DNA from 3 places in the Micromonospora sp. NPDC005194 genome. Region 1 is predicted to be linked to each of the others. Evidence: riboswitches for the same ligand, from Rfam matches in the RefSeq annotation. Region 1 holds a riboswitch; each other region holds the start of a gene.

Region 1 (7,030 bases):
CGCTGGCGACGCCGACGAGCCAGACGAGCACGCTCAGCGGCGCGAACAGCACCGTGCCGACGAGCCCGGCGACCGGATAGACCACGGCCGGGTCGGCGCCGCGCTGTGCCGCGATGCCGAGGGTGAGCAGCACCAGGTCGGCCCCGAGCCAACCGAGCGAGGTGATGAGGTGCAGGGTGAGCAGCGCCTTGCGGGTGGCGGGTGGGATTCGCGGCATACCCGACATGCTGCCGGCCCGGCCCGGCCGGGTCGTCCGATCACCGGCGGCGTCCGGGGTACGTCCGCTGACGTACCCGGGGCCGGCGCACCCGCTCGACGGTGCGCCGGCCACCGGTGGGGTCAGTACACCGACAGGTGTACGTGGTTGGTGTGTTCGCTGGAGGGGTCGCCGTTCCCCCCGCTGTACGACTTCCACCCGCTGCTGGGCAGCCAGATCTGCCTGTACCAGATCACGTAGAGCACGGCGAGCCGGTCGGAGTTGCGGATGAAGTACGCGGCCAGGTTGTTGCCGTACGTCTTGTCGCCGCCGGTGGCGTCCCCGCCGAAGCCGCCCTTCTGGGCGGCGAAGTCGCAGGCCCGACCCTTCGGGTGTTCGCCGGAGCCGCCCGAGCGGTGGCAGGAGACGTACCGGGTGAAGCCGGCGGCCTTCGCCTGGTTGAGGGCGTGCAGGGTGCGGGGGGTGATGCAGCCGCTGGCCGGGGTGGGGTCGTTGATGCTGCACGACTCGGAGGGCCAGGAGCCGTCGGAGTTGCGCGGCGCGGGCTGGGCGTTGGCGGTGGAGGTGCCCCGGTTGGAACTGGTGTCGGCAGCGGTGGTGCGCGGCTTGCTGGTGGCGACCGCCAGGGCCCGTTCGGCCTGTTCCTTGCGCTTGGCCATCACCTCGACCTGCTTGCGCTGCTCGCGGATCTCGCCGTCCAGGGCGGTGCGGGTGCGGTTGGCCTCGTCCCGGGTGGCGTGCAGGTCGCGCAGCACCCGGTCCTCGTTGGCGGCCACCACGTCCAGCGCGGCCGCCCGGTCCATGAAGCCCTCGGGGGTGTTGGTGTTGAGCAACGCCGAGACGGTGCTGAGCCGGCCGGTGCGGTACGCCACGCCGGCGATCTCGCCGACCTTGCCGTTGCGCACGGTCATCTCGGCCTCGGTGGTCTTCAGCTTGGCCGCGAGTTGCTGCTGGCGCTGGACGGAGGTGTCCAGGGCGCGCTTCGCGTCCAGGTAGCCCTTGCTGGCGGCCTCCAGTTGGGCCCGCAGCGCGGGGGTGCCGCCCTCCTCGTCGCCGTCGGGCGCCGCGGCGGCCCGCAGGCCGCCGGGGGGAGCGGCGGTGGCGGCGCCCACCGGTAGGGCGACGCCGAGGGTGACCATCATGACGATCAGTGCCGCGAGTCGGGCGGCGGGTGGTCGTGCTGGTGCCACTACGCATGTCCTTCCGTCAGCCGCCGACCGGGTTAGCTGACGGGTTCGGGACGGAAGATCCCTACCGCTGACGCGGATGCACCCCAGGAACGTGGTTCCCCGGTTCGCCCTCTCGGGTGATTAGGCGGCGGCCGCCACCGGCGCCGGGAGGGCGCCGCCGGGTGGTGGCCGGGGACGAGCCTACCGGGGCAGGTGGGACGTGTGCAGTCGATGTGACGGAAGGTGTCTGCGCCGCCACCGAAGATGACGGCAAAACGGTCTTTTCGTCAGATAGGTGCTCACCACTCGATCGAACCGCAGGCGCCCGTGGCGGACCCGGGCTCGATCTGCAGCGTGGCGTGCTCGATGCGGAAGTCCTCCCGCAGGGCGGTACGCGCCGCGGTGAGCACCGTGCCGACCTCCCCGCCGGGTGCCATGATCAGGTGTGCGGAGGCCACCTCCATGCCCGAGGTGAGCGTCCAGACGTGCAGGTCGTGCACCTCCACCACGCCGGGCACCGCGGCCAGTCGGTCGTGCACGGCGGTGACCTGGAGGTGTTCCGGGGCGGCCTGCACCAGGATGCGGACGGCCGCGCGCCCCAGCCGCCAGGTGCGCGGCAGGATGAACACGCCGATGGCGACCGCTACCAACGGGTCGGCCCACCACCACTCGGTGACCGCGATGAGCAGCGCCGCGCCGATCACGCCGAGCGAGCCGAGCAGGTCGCCGAGCACCTCCAGGTAGGCGCCCTGGAGGTTGATGCTCTCCCGGGCGCCGGCGCGCAGCAGCGCGAACGCGATCACGTTCGCGAGCAGGCCGAGGACGGCCACCGCGAGCATCGGGCCGGTCAGCACCTCGTGCGGGTCGCCGAACCGGCCGATCGCCTCGATCACCACGTAGACCGCCACGCCGGAGAGCAGGACGGCGTTGGCCAGGGCGGCGAGCACCTCGAGGCGGTAGAGCCCGAAGGTGCGCTGCGGGTCGCCGGTGGCCCGCCGGGTGGCGGTGATCGCGGCGAGCGCCATCCCGATGCCCAGCACGTCGGTGAACATGTGCCCGGCGTCGGAGAGCAGGGCGAGCGAGCCGGTGTGGAAGGCGGCCACACCCTCGACCACCATCAGCGTCGCGAGCAGCCCGAACGCGGTCCAGAGTCGGCCCCGGTGCTGGTGGGCGGCGTTGGTGACCGACCCGTGGTGGTGGTCATGACCTGCTCCCACGAAATCCACCCTCCGTCGCCACCCGGGACCCGGTCAAATGTATGCTCACATCGCTATGTATGCAAGTGTACGGACCGGCCCACCCTTCGACACGGCAACCCGCAGGTCAGCCGGTCGGGTCGATGGTGGTGAGCCGCTGGGTGGCCCGGGAGAGCGCCACGTAGAGCGTTCGTACGCCGGAGCCCGGATCGGCCCGGATCTCGCTCGGGGCGACCAGCACCACCCCGTCGTACTCCATGCCCTTCGCCTCCAGGCTGGTCACCACCTGCAGCCGCGCCGCGCCGAGTGAGCCGAGCCAACCGGCGACCTCGTCGCGGCGGGTGACCGGCGTGATCACCCCGACCGTGCCGTCCACCTCGGCCAGCAGGCCGGTGGCCGCCTCCACGACCGCGGTCTCCAACCCGGCCGGCGGCACCACCAGCTCGACGGGGTCGATACCGGTGGAGCGTACGGCGGTCGGCAGCGGCAGGTCGGGGTAGAGCCGGCGGATCTCCGCCGCCGCCACCGCGAAGATCTCCGCCGAGTTGCGGTAGTTGGTGGTGAGCGTGAAATCGTGCCGCTTGCGACGGCCCAGCGCCTGGTCCCGGGCGTGGGTCAGCTCCTGGGGATCACCGATCCACGCGGTCTGCGCCGGGTCGCCCACGACGGTCCAGGAGGCCAGGCGGCCGCGCCGCCCGACCATCCGCCACTGCATCGGCGAGACGTCCTGCGCCTCGTCCACCACCACATGCGCGTACTCCCGGTAGTCCTCCGGACGCTCCCGGGCCGCCGCGCGGGCGGCCCGCTGCCGGTCGCTGGCGGTGCTCAGCTCGCGCACGCCGCCGGCGAGTTGGAACGGGTCACGGCGGGCCCGCGCCGGCTGCATGGGCTTGCCGAGCAGCGCGTCCAACTCGTCCAATAACGCCACGTCCGCGATGGTCAGGCCCGCGGTGTCCAGATTCTGGTACGCGGCGGTGAGCAGCCTGATCTCCGCGCCGGAGAGGATGCCGCCGGCGTACCGACGCAGCCGATCCGGGCGAGCCAGCCAGCCGAGCACGTGTCGGGGGTGCAGGCGCGGCCACCACGCCTTGAGGAACTCCCGGAACTCCGGCCGCTCGGCGATCTCGCCCTCGAAGGCCCGGTGCTCGGGCAGCCGGGTGATGCCCACCGCCCGGGCCTGCGCCCAGAGCGCGGCGAACACCCCGTCGAAGCCGGCCCGGCGTGCCTCGTTGCGCCGGGCGCCACGGTGCAGCGCGCGGTCCCGGATCCGGTCCAGCTCGGCCCGGTCCAGCCGCAGCAGCGTGCCCCGGTAGAGCAGCCGCAGCTCACCCGGGCCGCCCGGCACCGCGTCGCGGGCTGCGCGCTCCAGCACCCGGCGCATCCGCAGCGAGCCCTTCACCGCCGCCACCTCGGGCGGGTCGGCGCGGGTGGCGGTCATTCCCGGAAAGAGGCTGCCCAGCGAGTGCAGGGTCGCCGTGTCTTCACCGAGCGAGGGCAGCACCGAGGCGATGTACTCGACGAAGACGGTGGACGGCCCGACCACCAGGATGCCCCCGCCGGCGTACCGGCTGCGGTCGGAGTAGAGCAGGAAGGCCGCCCGGTGCAGGGCGACCGCCGTCTTGCCGGTGCCCGGACCGCCCGCCACGATCGTCACCCCGGAACCGGGCGACCGGATGGCCTCGTCCTGCTCCCGCTGGATCGTCGCCACGATGTCGCGCATGCCCCGACCGGTGGCGCGGGACAGGGTGGCCAGCAACGCGCCGTCACCGACCACAGTCATCCCCTCCGGCGCGGCGGTCGGGTCCAGCAGGTCGTCCTCGATCCGGGTGACCCGCTCGGCGCGCGAGGAGATGGTGCGGCGACGCACCACGCCCAGCGGCTGCGCCGGGGTGGCCTGGTAGAACGCGGAGGCGGCCGGCGCGCGCCAGTCGACGACAAGCGTGGTGGCGTCCTCGTCGCGGATGCCGAGCCGCCCGACGTGCAGCACCTGCCGGTCGCGCAGGTCCAGACGGCCGAAGACCAGCCCCTCGTGCTCGGCGTCGAGGGTGTGCCGTCGCTGCGCGGCGTGGAAGACCATCGCGTCGCGCTCGACCAGCGCGCCGAACGTGCCGACCCGGGCCATCCGGTAGCCGTCCCGTTCGGCCCGAACCGCGGACTGGCGCAGCTCGGCCAGTCGGGCGTACACCCGGTCGAGGTGCCGTTGCTCGACGGCGATCTCCTGCTCCAGGGCGGTCTGGTCGGTCAACGCACGCTCCTTCGATGTCGCCGGCAGACGGCGCGAACCGCGCGGGCCAACCGCAGAAGGGTACGGCCCCGGGCCCGGGGCTTCGCGCCCGAGGTGCGGGAACGTGCTCAGCGACCCGTCCCGGTCGCGCTCGCGTCGTGCCCGTCGCGCGCCGGCGCGGCGAGCACCCGACGCAGTACGCCGGTCAGCGCGGCGTTCACCTCGTCCGGGCGCTCCATCATCAGCATGTGTCCGGCACCCGGACAGACGGTCAGCTCGGTGGCCGGCAGGGCGGCGGCGATCGACTCGGCGCACGGCGGTGGGGTCAGCCGGTCCCGGTCACCGACCAGGGCGGCGGCCGGCAGGTGGGCCAGCGCGGTGAGGGTGTCCAGCCGGCGCTGGGCGCCGATCGAGGCGCGGAAGCCGCCGATCGAGCGCAGCGAGGCGCGGGCCACCGCCGAGGTCACCAGCCGAATGTCGGAGGGATCACAGCGGTCGCCGAAGAGCATCCACCGGATGCTCGGTTGCAACGCGTTCAGCAGCGCCCGGGGCGCGCGCCACGAACCGCACCGGGCCAGGACACCGGCGCCCGTCGTCTCGGCGAGCCGGATCAGCCGGGCGATGCGCGGCGAGAGCCCGTAGACGGTGTGCGTGTGCCCCTCGGCGGTGGTCGAGACGAAGACCAGGCCGGCCGTACGGGCGGCGAAGTGGCCGGGGTGGCGGTGCGCGTACTCCATGATCGTCATTCCGCCCATCGAGTGCCCGACCAGGACCACCCGACCGGTCGGCGCGACCGCGTCGAGGACGGCGGCCAGATCGTCGCCGAGCTGGGCCAGGGTGGCCGTGGGCAACGCCATGCAGCTGGACCGACCGTGGCCGCGCGCGTCGTAGGTGACCACCCGCACCGCGTCGCCGGCCGAGGCGGCCAGCGCGTCCACCTGCCGGTGCCAGCTGCGCCCGTCCAGCGTCCAGCCGTGCAGCAGGATGGCCGTGACCGGGGCGTCCGCAGGCCCCGTGACCTCCACGTGCAGCCGTACGCCGTCGGGCATACCGACCTCGAACCGCTCCGGCATCGCCACCTCCCCGGGCCGCCCCGGCCTCATCAGCACCGGGATACCCGGCGGTAACACCGGCTACCCGCCGGGACGCCACGCCAATCGCGCCGGGCGAACATTCCCGACCCCGCCCGTGACCGTCGGCGGCGAGCCAAGCTGAACGGCATGGAGGTGGCGGGACAGGGGCGGCAGGCCGGGGGTACGCCCCGCGCCGCGCTCGCCGAGCTGCTCGCCGGCAACCGGCGGTTCGTCAGCGGCCAACCCGTGCACGGCCACGACGTCACCGCCGCGGCGGCGGCCGCCTCCGGGGACCAGCAGCCGTACGCGGTGGTGCTCGGCTGCATCGACTCGCGGGTGCCGCTGGAGGCGATCTTCGACCAGACCTTCGGTGCGATCTGCGTGATCCGTACCGGTGGGCACGTGCTCGACCGCGCCGTGTGCGGCTCCATCGAGTACGTGGTCGGTCAGCTCGGCGTGCCGCTGGTGCTGGTGCTCGGACACGAGCGGTGCGGGGCGGTGGGAGCGACGGTGGACGCGCTGCGATCGGGGGAGCGGCCGGGCGGCTCGCTCGCTTACCTGGTCGACGAGATCGCCCCGGCGGTCACCGAGGCCGGGCTCGACGACCCGGCGGTGCATCCCCAGGCGATCCGCCGGCACGTCCGGCGTACGGTCCACGCGCTGCGCGCGGACGACCTGCTGGCCGGGCCGGTCGCGGCTGGTCGGGTGGCGGTGGTGGGCGGCCTCTACGACCTGAGCACCGGCGAGGTCGCCCTGCTCGACCCGACCTGAACACGCCGGACGCGAAACCGCCCGCCGGGAACTCCCGGCGGGCGGTCTGCTGGTGCTGCGGTGGGGGAGGGCTCAGCCCTCGAAGACACCGGCCGCGACCAGGCGCTTCTCGGTGGCCTCCCAGCCGTCGTTCGGGTGAACGGCAGCCAGGTTGTTGATCTCCGCCCGGATCTTGGCGGCGTGGCCGGCGGCGGCCAGCACCCGGATCTCCTCGACGAAGGCGTCGGAGTCGGTGCGCAGGTGCGCGGTCTTGCCGTTGGTCAGGTTGCGCACGTAGGCGTGCTTGCCGCCGTTGAGCGGGATGAGGTACTTGAACTCGCCCAGCACGCTGAGGGCGCCACCCTGGCCAGCCTGGCCGGCCCGGACGGACGCGCGCGCGG
Region 2 (7,030 bases), on a different contig from region 1:
CGGGGCGCCGCGCCACCCCAACCAGGACGCCGGGCACCGGGCCGCCGTGGCCGACGGGCAGCACCCGTTCGCGGTGATCGTGGGCTGCTCCGACTCCCGCCTGGCGGCTGAGATCATCTTCGACCGGGGGCTGGGCGACCTCTTCGTGGTCCGTACGGCCGGACACACCGCGGGCCCGGAGGTGCTGGGCAGCGTGGAGTACGCGGTGACGGTGCTCGGCACTCCACTGGTGGTGGTCCTCGGCCACGACTCGTGCGGTGCGGTGCAGGCCGCCCGTGAGGCGGCCGCCACCGGCGTCGCGCCGCCGGGACACCTGCCCGCGGTGGTCGACGCGGTGCTGCCCAGCCTGCGACGTGCCACCGCCGAGGGCGTGGACGACGTCGACGGCATCGTCGACATCCACATCGCGCAGACCGTCGAGACGCTGCTCGGGCAGTCGCCCGTGCTGGCCGACGAGGTGGCACAGGGGCGGTGTGCGGTGGTGGGCATGTCGTACCGGCTCGCCGCCGGTGTGGTGCGCGCGGTTACCCCCGCACCGGCGGGTGCCGCGACGTTCGACGCGCCCGGCGCCTCGGACGACCCGGCAGCTTCCGCCGCCGCCTGACGCGGACCGCCCCGGCAACTTCCGCCGCCTGACGCGACGAGGGCCGCCCCGCCTGATGCGGGACGGCCCTCGACTTCTTGGCACCGGGTCAGAGCAGCGACATGTGCACGTGGTCGGTGTGGTTCGACGGTCCGCTGTACGACTTCCAGCCGGTCGCCGGGAACCAGATCTGCCGGTTCCAGATCACGTAGTAGATGCCGAGGCGGTCGGCGTTGCGGATGAGGAACGCGGCGACGTTGTTGCCGTACATGCGGGTGTCGTTGTTGTGCCACGGGCTGAAGCCGCTCTTCTGCAACGACCAGTCACAGGCGCGGCCCTTCGGGTGCTCGAACGGGCCACCGTTGCGGTGGCAGCCGACGAACCGGTTGAACCCGGCCCGCTTGACCTCCTTGTACGCGTGCAGGGTGCGCGGCGTGACACAACCGGAGGTGGTGGGGTCGTCCTCGCTGCATGACTCGGCCTTCCAGTCGCCGTCGGCGGTGCGACCCGGGCCGATCCGGGCGACCGGCGAGACGGCGTCGACCAGACCGCCGGTGAAACCCTGACCGCCGACCAGCGCGAGCGCCTTGTCCGCGTCGCGCTTGTCCTTCGCCATCAGGGCGGTCTGCTTCTGCTGCTCGCGGACCTCCGCGTCGAGGGCCAGCTTGGCCTGCTCGGCGCGGGTCTTGACCGTGTTGACCTCGGCGAGCTTCTTCTCGTTGACCATGTTCATCTCGTCGAGCGCCGCGGCCCGTCGGACGAACGAGTCCGGGGCGTCGCTCTCCAGCAGCATCGCGATCGCGCCGATCCGCCCGGTCCGGTACGACTGGGCGGCGATCTGCCCGACCTGCGGGGCCAGCGCCTCCAGGTCGGCCTTCGCCCGCTCGACCTGCAACGCCAGCTCAAGCTGCCGCTTCTTGGACTTGTCCAGCTTGGACTTGGCCGCCACGTAGTCCCGGTTGGTCTGCTCGATGACGTCGTTGAGGAGCTTGGGTTCGTCTTCCTCTTCGTGCCCGGACGGTGTGGGGGTCGTCGGGGCGGCGTGGGCCGGGAGGGGCCCGGCGAACACGGTCAGCGCAGCGAGCACGGCCACCACGGGTGTCAACCAGCGGCGTAGGGGTGCCGTCACAATGTTCCCTTCCGTCGACCGCCGACCGGGTTAGCTGACGGGTTCGGGGCGGAAGTGGCCCCTACCGCTGTCGCGGATTCACCCCACGTACCTGGGTCCCCGGCTCGCCGGTTGGCGATTGGGCGGTGGCACCGCAGGCGCCGCTGCGCGCCTTCGTCGGTGACCGGCAGCGAGGTTACCCGAGAGTCCACCGCCTGAGCTACGTCCTGATGCCGACTAAAAGCGTCATTTCGCCATGGCGTTGAGTGACCAGTGACGCGGTTCTCAGGGCGTAGGCCCGATCCGGTCACGCTGAGGAGTGTCACCATGCCGTATCCGTGCTCCTGTTCGGCTCTGGCCACCCGGTGGTGGCGGTGGATGGGGGTGCGCTCCGCTCCGGGTCGGGCCCGTCGGACCGACCCGCTGGCGGGGAGCTGAGGGCGGCCAACGCCTCCGTCCGGTCCGGACGGGGGCGCGGCGTCAGGACGTCGGCGGCCGCGTCCTGCGCCGGCGTCGACCCGGCCGCGGTCACCACGGCGGCGAGCCCGGTGGTGAGGGGTACGGCGGCGATCAGGCCGAGCGTGGCGACCGCGCTGCGGACGATCTCCTGGGCGAGGAACTCGCTGGTCAGGATCTGCCCGAGGGGGCGGGTGTCGGCGGTGAGCAGAAGCAGCAGCGGAAGTGAGGCGCCCGCGTACGCCAGGACGATGGTGTTGACCGTGGAGGCGATGTGCGCCCGGCCGACCCGGGTGGCCGCCCGGTAGAGCTGCAGCCGGCTCAGGCCGGGGTTGGCGTTCGCCAGCTCGGTGACGGTGGCGGCCTGGGTGACGGTCACGTCGTCGAGCACCCCGAGTGAGCCGATGATGATCCCGGCGAGCAGCAGGCCACGCAGATCGACATCGGCCTGGAACATCGACAGCGTGGTGGCGTCCTCGCTGCCGAAGCCGGTCAGGTGGGTGGCGGCGGTGGCGATGGTCGCGAGCACGCCGGTGAGCACCAGGCTGCCCAGGGTGCCGAGCACCGCGACCGAGGTCTGCGCGGTCACCCCGTGTGTCAGGTAGAGCACCACGAACATGATCAGGGCTGCGCCGACCACCGCCACCAGCAGCGGTGACCGGCCGGCGCTGATGCCCGGCAACACGAAGGTGAGCAGGATGGCGAAGCTGGCGGCCAGCCCTGCCAGCGCGGCCAGGCCCCGCCACCGGCCGAACGCGACGATCGCGGCGGCGAAGACCACCGCGAGCCATACCAGCGGCTTTCCGCGCTGATGCTCGGCGATGTTCCAGCTGCTGGTGGCGGGATCGGTCGGGTCGGTCAGCTCGACCAGGACGACGTCGTCGCCGACCTCGATCCGCGGAGCGCCGGGCCCGGCGGGGACGGGCGTCTGCACCTGCTGGCCGGCGCTCGGCCCGTCCTCGATCCGTACGTCCACGGTCCCGCACGGCCCGATGGCCGGCGTGCCCGCCGGGTTGGCCGACGGTGGGCAGGGTTCGGTCACCACCCGGGTGACCGTGCCGTGGTGGCGCGGCGCGTCCGTGCCGCCGCCGGTCTGCGGCGCCCCGTCCCGTGGCCAGAGCACCACGGCGGCGACGACGGTGGCCACGAAGAGTGGCACCACCGTCGCGACGAGGATCCGCCGGACCCGGGGTGGGACGGGCGGAGCGGTACGGCTGTGGTCGGAACCCAATGCGAGAACTCCCAACGATCCGGTGCGGGGTACGTGCCGACGGGCCGGTCGGTTCACCTCCGCCGGTCGAACGCGGTGCCGGGCGCATCGGATTGCCGGCTGGCGACCCGGTGATCACACAGGGTGAGCCGTCGGACCGGCCGGTCGGCGGAGGCGCCGCGCCGTGGCGGCGCCGGTGCCCGACTGGGCGGTGGGGTCCGGTAGGCCATCGCCGGAAATGCTAGCCAGCCGGACCGGGTGTCGCAGGTCGTGGCGGAGTGTCGGATGGTCGAACCGCCCGCGCGGCGTCGCCCGGAGCGGCATGTTGGAGTCATGCCCGCGTCCGAGCCCGCCCCTGAGCAGGCCGCCGACCAGAGCCAGCACGCGACGCCGGCCGGCCACGATCAGCACGCCGGCCCGGAGAGGCACGCCGGCCAGGACAAGCACGCTGGCCACGACAAGCACGCCGGCCACGACCCGGCGATGTTCCGCCGCCGGTTCTGGGTCTGCCTGGTGCTCACCCTGCCGGTGGTGCTGACCAGCCACCTGGTGGTGGACGGGCTCGGGCTCCGGTGGGACGTTCCGGGCCGCTCCTGGGTCGGGCCGGTGCTCGGATCGGTGATTTTCCTCTGGGGTGGCTGGCCGTTCCTGGTCGGTGCGGTGCGCGAGATCCGGGACCGGGCGCCGGGAATGATGCTGCTGGTCGCGATGGCGATCACGGTGGCGTACTCGGCGTCGTTGGCCACCAGCCTGGGCGCCTTCGACCTGGACTTCTGGTGGGAGTTGGCCGCGCTGGTCACCATCATGCTGCTCGGGCACTGGCAGGAGATGAAGGCCATCGGGCAGGCCCGGGGGGCGCTGGCGGCGTTGGCCGCGTTGCTGCCCGACGAGGCCGAGCGCGTGGCGGCGGACGGGCAGGCCGAGCCGGTGCCGGTCGGCGCGTTGCGGGTGGGCGACGTGGTGCTTGTCCGGCCCGGGGGTCGAGTGCCGGCGGACGGCCGGATCGTCGATGGCGACGCCGAACTGGACGAGTCGATGATCACCGGTGAATCGCGGCCGGTGGCCCGGTCGACGGGCGAGCGGGTGGTGGCCGGCACGGTCGCCACCGACTCGGCGATCCGGGTCCGGGTCGAGGCGCTGGGTGACGAGACCGCGCTCGCCGGCATTCAGCGCATGGTCGCGCAGGCGCAGCGCTCGGGTGGGCAGGCCCAACTGCTGGCCGACCGGTTCGCCGCCGCGCTGTTCTACGTGGCCGCCGGCACAGCCGTGGTGACGCTGGCGGTCTGGACCGCGCTCGGTGAGCCCGACCAGGCGGTGGTCCGTACGGTCACCGTCCTGGTGATCGCCTGCCCGCACGCGCTCGGCCTGGCCATCCCGCTGGTCGTGGCGCTCTCCACCGCCCTGGCGGCGCGGCGCGGGATCCTGGTCAAGGACCGGTTGGCGCTGGAGCGCATGCGGACCGTCGACGCGGTGCTCTTCGACAAGACCGGCACGCTGACCCGGGGTGAGCACGCGGTGAGCGACCTGGTGACGACCCAGGGGCTGGAGCGGGAGGAAGCGCTGCGGATCGCCGCCGGCGTCGAGTCCGACAGCGAGCATCCGCTGGCTCGGGCGATCGTGACGGCGGCCGGGTCCGCCGGCCCAGCGCGTGCCACCGGCTTCCGGTCGCTGCCGGGCCGCGGCGTGCGGGCCACCGTCGACGGTACGGAGTACGCGGTGGGCGGCCCGGCGTTGCTGCGGGATCTGGGCCGAGCGCTCCCGGACGACCTGAAGGCGGCGACCGGCCGATGGTCGGCGCGCGGGGCCGTGGTGCTGTACCTGGTGCGGCTGCCGGGCACCGTGCTCGGGGCGTTCGCGCTCACCGACGAGGTGCGTCCGGAGGCCCGGCAGGCCATCGCCGAGCTCCGTGCCGAAGGCGTCCGCACCATCGCCATGATCACCGGCGACGCGCGGTCGGTGGCCGAGTCGGTGGCAGCCGATCTCGGCTTCCGGTCGGGGGTGGACGAGGTCTTCGCCGAGGTGCTGCCGGCCGAGAAGGACAGCCGGGTCGCGGAGCTCCAGCGGCGAGGGCTGACCGTGGCGATGGTCGGCGACGGGGTGAACGACGCGCCGGCGCTGGCCCGCTCCGACGTCGGCATCGCGATCGGGGCGGGGACCGACGTGGCGATCGAGTCCGCCGGGGTGGTGCTGGCGTCGTCCGACCCGCGCGGTGTCGGTGCCGTGGTCCGGCTCTCCCGGGCGTCGTACCGCAAGATGCGGCAGAACCTGGCCTGGGCCGCCGGCTACAACGTGGTGGCGTTGCCCCTGGCGGCCGGGGTGCTCGCCTGGGCCGGGGTGGCGTTGAGCCCGGCGGTGGCGGCGGTGCTGATGTCGGCGTCCACCATCGTGGTGGCGCTCAACGCCCAGTTGCTCCGCCGGGTACGCCTCGACGCGGAGCCCGACTGACCGGCTCAGCCGCGCTTCATGAGTCGGCCGACGGCCGCCATCATCTCGGTGGCCATCTCGTCGGCCCGGCCCTCGGCCGCCCCCTCGTGCATGCAGTGCCGGGCGTGCCCGTCGAGCAGGCCCAGGGCCACCTTGTCGAGCGCGGCCTGGATCGCGGAGATCTGGGTGAGGACGTCGATGCAGTAACGGTCGTCGTCGACCATCTTCTCGATGCCCCGGACCTGCCCCTCGACGCGGCGGAGCCGCGCGAGCAGCTGGTCCTTGCTGGCGGTGTAGCCGCGGATCGGCGTGGGTGCGGTCATGGCGACGAGGATAGCGTACCCCTGGGGGGTATGGTAACGTCCCTCGTGTCCGATACCCCCACCGGGTACCGGTACATGACCGGTCACGAGTCTGCCTCGGCCTTACCCCTGGGGGGTATAGGCTGGCAGACGACGAAGGGAGAGATTCGATGGTCGACACGACGTTCCAGGTGCGGGGCATGACCTGCGGGCACTGCGTCAGCGCGGTCAGCGCCGAGGTGGGCGCCATCGCCGGGGTGCGCGACGTGCAGGTGGATCTCGCCACCGGCCGGGTCGCCGTCACCAGCGAGCAACCCGTGGACGCGGAGTCCGTCCGGGCAGCGGTCGACGAGGCCGGTTACGACCTCGTCGAGGCGTGAGCGGAAAGCCCGGGATGAACACGGTGACCAGAATGGGCGGGTTCGCCCTCGGTCTCGCGGCGGTCTTCGGCGCGGCGTACGGGATCGGCCGGGTGGTCGACCCGGCCGCCCCGGTCGCCGAGAGTCGGCCCGACGGCGGCGTCGCCCACAGCTCGGGCCCCACCGCGCACGACGAGGTGACCGACCAGACTCCCGGCGGTCTGCTCGTCTCCGACCGTGGCTACACGCTCGTTCCGGTCGCCGCTCCGGCCGGTGAGTTCGCCTTCCGGATCGGCGGGCCGGACGGCCGCCCGGTGACCGGGTACGACGTGGCACACGACAAGCGGATGCACCTGATCGTCGCCCGGCGGGACCTGTCCGGCTTCCGCCACGTGCACCCCGACCTCGCCCCGGACGGCACCTGGCGGGTCGACACCCCGCTGGACGGCCCGGGGCAGTGGCGGGCGTTCGCCGACTTCACGCCGACCGGGGGCGAGGCGCTGACCCTCGGGGTGGACGTGACCGTCCCCGGTGAGCTGACCGAACGGCCGCTGCCCGCCCCGGCCACCAGCACCACGGTCGACGGCT
Region 3 (7,030 bases), on a different contig from region 1:
GACGCCCGCCCCGGTGACCTGGTCTTCTTCTTCTCCGGCCTGAGCCATGTCGGGCTCTATCTGGGTAACAACCAGATGGTGCACGCGCCTCGTGCCGGCAAACCGGTGCAGGTGTCGAGCATCACCACCATGCCGATCGCCGGGTTCCGCCGACCCGGCTGATCCAGCGGACGCCACGAGGGCCCTCGGTCGGATGACCGGGGGCCCTCGTCGTATGTCGTTCGTCAGCGGGGAGCGCCCACCGGGGACGGCAGGAGCTGCACGTCGGCGAGGTCGACGTACATGATGCGGTGGCCGAACTGGATCTGCGCGTACCGGTTCTTGCCCCGGATCACCGTCCAGTCGCCGGGCGAGGAGCCGTCAAACGTGCTGGCCCGGTAGTACTCGCCGGCCAGCACCGCGCCGACGGCGTAGCGCTGACCGGCGGCCAGCGTGTACTGCAGCGGTGAGATCGCCTGGTAGGGCACGCCGGCCGAGTAGGCCGCCTGCTCCGGGTACGCCCGCCCGTACACGGGGATGGTGGCCCGGCCCGGCTTCGGAACGGCCACCACACCCACGGTCCAGGTGGCGGTCGGCGCGGACGCCGGGTTGTGGAACCAGGCCCGTTGCCCGAGGTACCAGATGGCCGTCCAGTCGCCCTGCCGGCCGGCCAGCGCGTACGTCTGGCCGGCGGAGGCCCGCGCCCCGTGGTCCGACACGTCCATCGTGTTCGGGGTGCCGTCCGGGCGGAGCGCGATGTCGTTGACCAGCGGCGCGTCCGTGGACGGCGCGGTGTGCAGCACCACCGACGAGGAGCCGCGCGGCGCGCAGGGTGTTCCAGGGGTGACGCACCCGGTGAACGCCGGTTGGTTGGTCGCGTAGTCGGGGTCGATCCGGACCAGCCCGGTGGCGGGGGTGCCGGTGTCCAGTCGCGGTGCGTGCAGCAGGTCGAAGTAGTGCGTCCAGTCCCAGTAGGGCCCCGGGTCCCAGTGCATCCCGCGCACGGTCGACGCGACGGTGCCGGGCACGTTGTCGTGGCCGATGATGTGCTGGCGGTCCAGCGGGATGCCGTACCGCAGCGCGAGGTGCCGGACGAGCTTCGCCGAGGTCCGGTACATCGCCTCGGTGTACCAGGTGCCCTGCGCGGCGAAGCCCTCGTGTTCCAGCCCGATCGACTTCGCGTTGACGTACCAGTTGCCGGCGTGCCAGGCGACGTCCTTGGTCTTGACGTGCTGGGCGATGTGCCCGTCCACCGAGCGCAGCGAGTAGTGCCAGCTCACGTAGGTCGGGTCCTGGACGAGTTTCAGGGTGGTCGCCCAACTCGCCTCGGTGTCGTGGATGACGATGTACTCGATCTTCTGCCGGGCGGGCCGGTCGGAGAGATCGTGGTTGCCGTAGTCGCCGTCGCCGAACGCCTCGTAGGGTGCCGGGATCCACTCACAGGAGACGGTCCGCGGGCACTCCAGGCCGTCCGGGCGGGCGAGTCGTCGCAGGCCCAGCCGGTCCAGCCAGGAACGCTGGGGTTGGACCGCGCGGGCCGGCAACGTGACCCGCTGGCCGTCGTCGGTCACGCGGGTCTCGCCGGCGCCGATGGTGGTGAAGACCTCGTCGGCGAAGGCCGCCGCGGCGTCGGCGCTGTCCGCGCCGGCGTAGCGGGCCACCGCGCCGTACCAGGTGGCGGGGTCGGTGCCGGCGCCGACCGGGGCGCCCACCTCCCGTTGGTACGCGGCCAGCAGCGCCGCCCCGCCCCGGATGTTGGTCGTCGCGTCGCTGCGCAGCGCCTCGGGGGCGGCGCCGGTCAGCGCGGCGGCGGCGTCGACGGTCTGCATCGCAGCCGTGGGCGGCGCGGGATCCGTGGCCGGCGCGGGTGCCAGGACGGCACGGGAGTCGTCGCCGCGCGGATCCTCGGTGCCGGCGTCGTGGTGGCCGCGCGCGGGTAGGGCGGCCACGTGGCGGGCATCGGTCAGGTGCATCGGTCCGTAGCCGCCGCTGGTGCTCGGGGTGCCGGCGTTGCTGTCCCAGCGGGACTCCAGGTAGGAGACCCCGAGCAGCACGGCGGTCGGCACGCCGTACTCGGTCGACGCGGCGGCGTACTGCTGCTGACGGTCGGCGGCCGGTGCGGCGGAGGCGGGGCCGGCGCTCAGCGGTACGGCGGCCGTGGCGATGACCACGGCGACCGCGAGCGATGCGCGCCGGCCGGCGGACAGGGTTGGACGTTCCATCGAACCCCCTAGATTTGACTGGTAACGGTGTGGTCACCTTCGCGCCGGTCGGGAGTCCGCGTCAATACCTTTCCATACATCAAACTGCATCGAAAGAAAGCTTCACGCACGCTCGGTGACCTCCTCCAATCGGTACGGAGTGTCACGGCCGCACGGGTTGCGGATCGGTAACGGCCGTCTCTACTCTGGTCATTTGTCGGCCCGGTAGCAGGTCTGCCCATCCCGGGCGGTAACGGACCGACACCGCCGAGTCGCTTGCGAGCGAGCCGGGGACCCAGGTTCCCCCGGGGTGAATCCGCAGCCAATGCGGTAGGGCGCCAACTTCCCGCCCGAACCCGTCAGCTAACCCGGTAGGCGGTCAGGAAGAAGGAGTACGGAACCCCGGTGGCCCTCCATGCCCCGCGGCCGTCGTCCGAACGGTCGGCCTCGGCCGACCCGACGTCGACAGTGCCGCGTCCACGCTGGTCCCGCTTCACCACCGCCCTCGCCGCCCTGGTCGGCGTAGCCGTCGTCCTGACGGGCAGCGCCACGGCGGCGCACGCGGATCCGTCCGTCGCCGAGATCGAGCGCCAGATCGACGCCGACTGGAACAAGCTCGAACCGGTCATCGAACGGCACAACGCCACTCGCGCGGACCTGGCCGTGAAGCGCAGGCAGGCCGACGCGCTCGCCGCCCGCATCGCGCCCCTGGAGCGCCAGGTCGACGCCGCGATGAACAAGGTAAGCGCGCTGGCCGTGCGCGCGTACATGGGCGAGAACCTGTCGACCGTCAACACGATGCTCGGCAGCCGGTCGCCCGGCGAGGTGGTCGGGCAGCTCGAGATGCTCGACCGGTTCGCCCACAACCAGCAGGAGGACGTCCGTCAGGTCGCCGACCTCCGCGACGAGCTGGCCCGGCAGAAGGCGCCGCTGGACGAGATGGTGGCCCAGCTGACCCGGACCGAAGCGCAGCTGGCGGCGAAGAAGAAGCAGATCAACGACGAGATCGACCGGCTGCAGAAGCTGCGCCTCAAGGTGTACGGCAATGGTGGCGGCGGTCCGCTGCGTCCGGCGCCCTGCCCGGCCAGCTACCCCGGCGGCGGCGCGGGCACGGCGGTCAAGTTCGCCTGTGCCCAGATCGGCAAGCCGTACGTGTGGGGTGCCGAGGGTCCGAACTCGTACGACTGTTCCGGGCTGATGCTCGCCGCGTGGGCGAAGGCCGGTGTGTCGCTGCCGCACAACGCCGCCGCGCAGAGCCGGGTGACCAAGAATGTCAGCAGGGGCGATCTGCGCCCCGGCGACCTGGTCTTCTACTACAGCGACATCCACCACGTCGGCATGTACGTCGGCAACGGCTGGGTGGTGCACGCCTCCCAGGCCGGTCAGCCGATCAAGATGAAGAAGGTCGACGACGGGCCGATCCACAGCTACGGCCGTCCCGGCTGACCAACGCGGGACGCAGCAGGGCCCGTCGCGATCTCGTCGCGGCGGGCCCTCGTCGTCCGCTATCTATCGCGTCGGCCAGGCACGCCAGTTCTGCCAGGAGCGGCTCGGCGTCGGCCCCCGCTGCCCCTGGTAGCGCGAGCCGTAGACCACCGAGCCGTACGGGTGCTCGGCCGGCGAGGAGAGCCGGAAGATGCAGAGCTGGCCGATCTTCATGCCCGGCCAGAGGGTGATCGGGAGGTTCGCCACGTTGGACAGCTCCAGCGTGACGTGACCGGAGAAGCCCGGGTCGATGAACCCGGCGGTGGAGTGGGTGAGCAGGCCGAGGCGGCCCAGTGAGCTCTTTCCCTCCAGCCGGCCGGCGAGCTGGTCGCCGAGCGAGATCACCTCCAGCGTCGAGGCGAGCACGAACTCCCCCGGGTGCAGCACGAACGGCTCGCCGTCGGGCACCTCGACCACCGATGTCAGGTCGTCCTGCTGCATGGCCGGGTCGATGTGGGTGTAGAGATGGTTGTTGAACACCCGGAACAGCCGGTCGAGTCGTACGTCGATGCTGGACGGTTGGACCAGGGTGGGCTCGAACGGTTCCAGGCCCAGCGTGCCGGCCTTGATCTCGGAGACCAGGTCACGGTCGGAGAGCAGCATCGGACCACCATAGCCGCGTTGGCCGGACCGGCCGGATTCGGTGCCGGTGACCAGCGCGTCGAGGTCGCTGCTCGTACATTTGTTCGATAGAATGTCGGCATGGCTTCCTGGTCCGAATTCGCCGCCGACGAGCCCCGCCTCGCCGACGGGATCCGCGTTCTCCTGCAGCAGTACGGGCCGGGCTTCGGCTACCTGGCCACGGTCCGCGCCGACGGCGGGCCCCGGGTCCATCCGGTCTCCCCGGTCATCACCGACGAGGGTCTCTTCTGCTTCATCATCGACTCGCCGAAGCGCCGCGACCTCGAACGGGACGGCCGCTACGCGCTGCACTCGTTCCCTCCGGAGGAGAGCGACGACGAGGCGTACGTGGCGGGCCACGCCTGGCCGGTCACGGACCCGGTCCAGGTGGCCCGACTGGCGCAGAGCGCCCGGGCCGAGCCGCAGGTCGACTGGCGGCTGTTCGAGTTCACCGTCGACGTGGCGATGTTGACCCGTCGCGAGCAGCACGCCGCCGGCGTTCCGGGTGTCACCCCGAGCCGCCCGGCCGTGCGGGTCTGGCTGGACCCGCAAGCCCCGCCCGCACCGGCCGCGCCTGTCGCCGTACCGCAGACGCGCCCGACCCGCCGCAGCCGTGACGTCCAGTGCACGGCCGCCTGACCACGGCCCTGCTGTCCAAAAAAACGCCGGTGCCGGCTCCGTCGTGACGGAGCCGGCACCAGGTGTGCGCGAGGAGAGCTACGCCGCGCGGTACGCGTTCCACGCGGTCAGCATGCGGCTCGCCTGCCCCGGGGTGAACTGGTACATGCACGAGTCGTAGGTGTAGTCCATGAAGTTGGTGATCGGGTCCAGGCCGGTCGCCGAGCAGGTGTTCCGCCCGGTCGGGCACTCGTACGCCGGCGACGCCTCGGCTGGGGTGTCGCTGACGCTGTCACCGGAGCCGCCGCAGCCACCCTGGAAGGTGTGGTAGAGGTTCAGCCAGTGACCGATCTCGTGGGTGCCGGTGTCGCCCTGGTTGTAGTTGGTGGCGGTGCCGCCCGGCAGGGACTCGTTCAGCACGACCACGCCGTCCATGGTGCTGAGGTTCTGCTGCGGGAAGGTCGCCCAGCCGAGCAGGCCGCCGCTCAGCTCGCCGAGGTAGATGTTGAGCGTGTTCTTGCCGCCCACCCGCAGCGACGACTTCATCGACCGCTCCGCCGACGAGCCGTTGACGATCGGGTACCAGGACGGGTTCGTCACCCGGTTGATCTTGTCGAGCCGGAAGGCGAAGGCGGTGGCAGCGCCGCCGGTTCCGCCCGCGTAGGCCTGGTTGAGCACGCTGATCTGCGAAGTGATCATCGAGTCCGGGATGTTGCCGCCGGCCCGGGTGCTGTTCTCCTGGATCACGTGCACCACCACCGGGATGGTGACGGTGGCCAGCGTCGTGGCGCCGGCGCCGGCCCGGAAGTTGGCACGCTCGCGCAACGCCGCCGCGAGGTCGGCGTCGCGTTCGCGGACCTGCTTCGCGGTCAGCTCGTTCGGGTCGTGCGTGGCCGCCGCGCCGGGCTTCACCCGAGCGTTGGCGTGGCTGTCGGCCGGCTCCGCGCAGGCGCCGCCCGGCGCCGCGGAGAAGGCCGAAGCAGCCGGAACGACGCCCACCGCAGCGGTGCTGAGCAGCAGCGCGAGGGTCGTCGACGCGACACCGGCGGCACGCCGGGTCAGCAGGTTGGGACGGAGTCCCATGGGCCCACCTCTTTCTGGCGGCGTGACAGGGGGTGTGTCACGCCGTGGCTGAAACGTGTGGGAGACGTTACAACCCATCGACGCATTTGAGAACGCCCATATCTTGCCGTCACGAAACTTTTTCCGAGGTGAAGGCGTCCCGCCGGCGCGTGGGGGTGGCTGGGTGCACCGGTTCGACGACTCGGGTACAGTGGTGCCGCCCGCGGGTGTAGTTCAATGGCAGAACATCAGCTTCCCAAGCTGACAGTGCGGGTTCGATTCCCGTCACCCGCTCCACGACCGAGGCGCTGACCAGGACGAGAGTCCCGGTCAGCGCCTTCGATGTTGCCGCGCGCGCACGTCCCTGGGCTGCCTCGCTCCTACCCGTTAGGGTCCGGTCAGGAGGTGGTCGCGTGTTCACCGAGGCTTTTCCCATCGTGACGACGCCCGACCTGCCGCGGTTGATCGCGTTCTACCGGGACGTCGTCGGCTTCGAGCTGACCTACCGGTTCCCGGAGGACGGTGAGCCGGAGTTCGTAGCCCTGCGGCTGGGCAGCAGCGAGCTGGGCCTGGCCGCCGACCCGCATGCAGGCGACCCCACCCTCTCGCGCCGCTGGGAGTTGTGCGTGTACGCCGACGACTGCGACGCGGCCGTGCACGTTCTGCGCGCGGGTGGCGCGACGGTCACCGAGGAGCCGGTCGACCAGCCCTGGGGTGAGCGGTCCGCCAGGGTCACCGACCCGGACGGCAACCGGCTGCTGGTCCTCTCCCGCCTGGCTTAGGGCATGTGTCAAGGGCCCTTTGCCGGACCGCCGCCCGGACTCCGCCTCGGCCCGACCGAAGACTTCGGACTGGCCGCTGCCATCGCAGGTCGCAGATCTTGGACAGTTTCCGTTAGCTGCTAACGGAAACTGTCCAAGATCTGTGCGCCGACGGCTCCCGCCTGTAGTGGCGGTCACCGTCTCCAGAACAGGAGATGGGTGACTCCGCTGGGGCTGGGCACCGACTCCAGGTGGAAGCGGTCGAGAAGTTCGTCGGGGCTCTCCCACAGCCGCTCGCCCCGG

The links. Region 1 has a riboswitch for cyclic di-AMP ahead of ABZU53_RS06120 (hypothetical protein). Riboswitches for the same ligand answer to the same signal wherever they lie in the genome.
Region 2: it holds a riboswitch for cyclic di-AMP, as region 1 does, so the genes downstream of both, ABZU53_RS16935 (hypothetical protein) here and ABZU53_RS06120 (hypothetical protein) in region 1, are expected to answer to the same signal.
Region 3: it holds a riboswitch for cyclic di-AMP, as region 1 does, so the genes downstream of both, ABZU53_RS01700 (NlpC/P60 family protein) here and ABZU53_RS06120 (hypothetical protein) in region 1, are expected to answer to the same signal.

Annotation. Positions count from the first base shown of each region.
Region 1 covers NZ_JBEXIA010000005.1:124,948-131,977, forward strand. The annotation lists gene ABZU53_RS06115 (hypothetical protein) at 1-217, opposite strand, end outside; gene ABZU53_RS06120 (hypothetical protein) at 340-1,359, opposite strand; cyclic di-AMP (ydaO/yuaA leader) riboswitch at 1,413-1,544, opposite strand; gene ABZU53_RS06125 (cation diffusion facilitator family transporter) at 1,686-2,603, opposite strand; gene ABZU53_RS06130 (AAA family ATPase) at 2,710-4,827, opposite strand; gene ABZU53_RS06135 (alpha/beta hydrolase) at 4,935-5,879, opposite strand; gene ABZU53_RS06140 (carbonic anhydrase) at 6,027-6,650, shown strand; gene ABZU53_RS06145 (hypothetical protein) at 6,723-7,030, opposite strand, start outside.
Region 2 covers NZ_JBEXIA010000017.1:70,865-77,894, reverse strand. The annotation lists gene ABZU53_RS16940 (carbonic anhydrase) at 1-604, shown strand, start outside; gene ABZU53_RS16935 (hypothetical protein) at 693-1,712, opposite strand; cyclic di-AMP (ydaO/yuaA leader) riboswitch at 1,717-1,847, opposite strand; gene ABZU53_RS16930 (YibE/F family protein) at 2,014-3,378, opposite strand; gene ABZU53_RS16925 (heavy metal translocating P-type ATPase) at 3,841-5,802, shown strand; gene ABZU53_RS16920 (metal-sensitive transcriptional regulator) at 5,808-6,104, opposite strand; gene ABZU53_RS16915 (copper ion binding protein) at 6,254-6,463, shown strand; gene ABZU53_RS16910 (hypothetical protein) at 6,478-7,030, shown strand, end outside.
Region 3 covers NZ_JBEXIA010000002.1:17,902-24,931, reverse strand. The annotation lists gene ABZU53_RS01710 (NlpC/P60 family protein) at 1-162, shown strand, start outside; gene ABZU53_RS01705 (N-acetylmuramoyl-L-alanine amidase) at 225-2,201, opposite strand; cyclic di-AMP (ydaO/yuaA leader) riboswitch at 2,436-2,572, shown strand; gene ABZU53_RS01700 (NlpC/P60 family protein) at 2,586-3,626, shown strand; gene dcd (dCTP deaminase) at 3,690-4,268, opposite strand; gene ABZU53_RS01690 (pyridoxamine 5'-phosphate oxidase family protein) at 4,368-4,925, shown strand; gene ABZU53_RS01685 (zinc metalloprotease) at 5,004-5,987, opposite strand; tRNA gene ABZU53_RS01680 (tRNA-Gly) at 6,190-6,263, shown strand; gene ABZU53_RS01675 (VOC family protein) at 6,380-6,748, shown strand; gene ABZU53_RS01670 (dihydrofolate reductase family protein) at 6,922-7,030, opposite strand, start outside.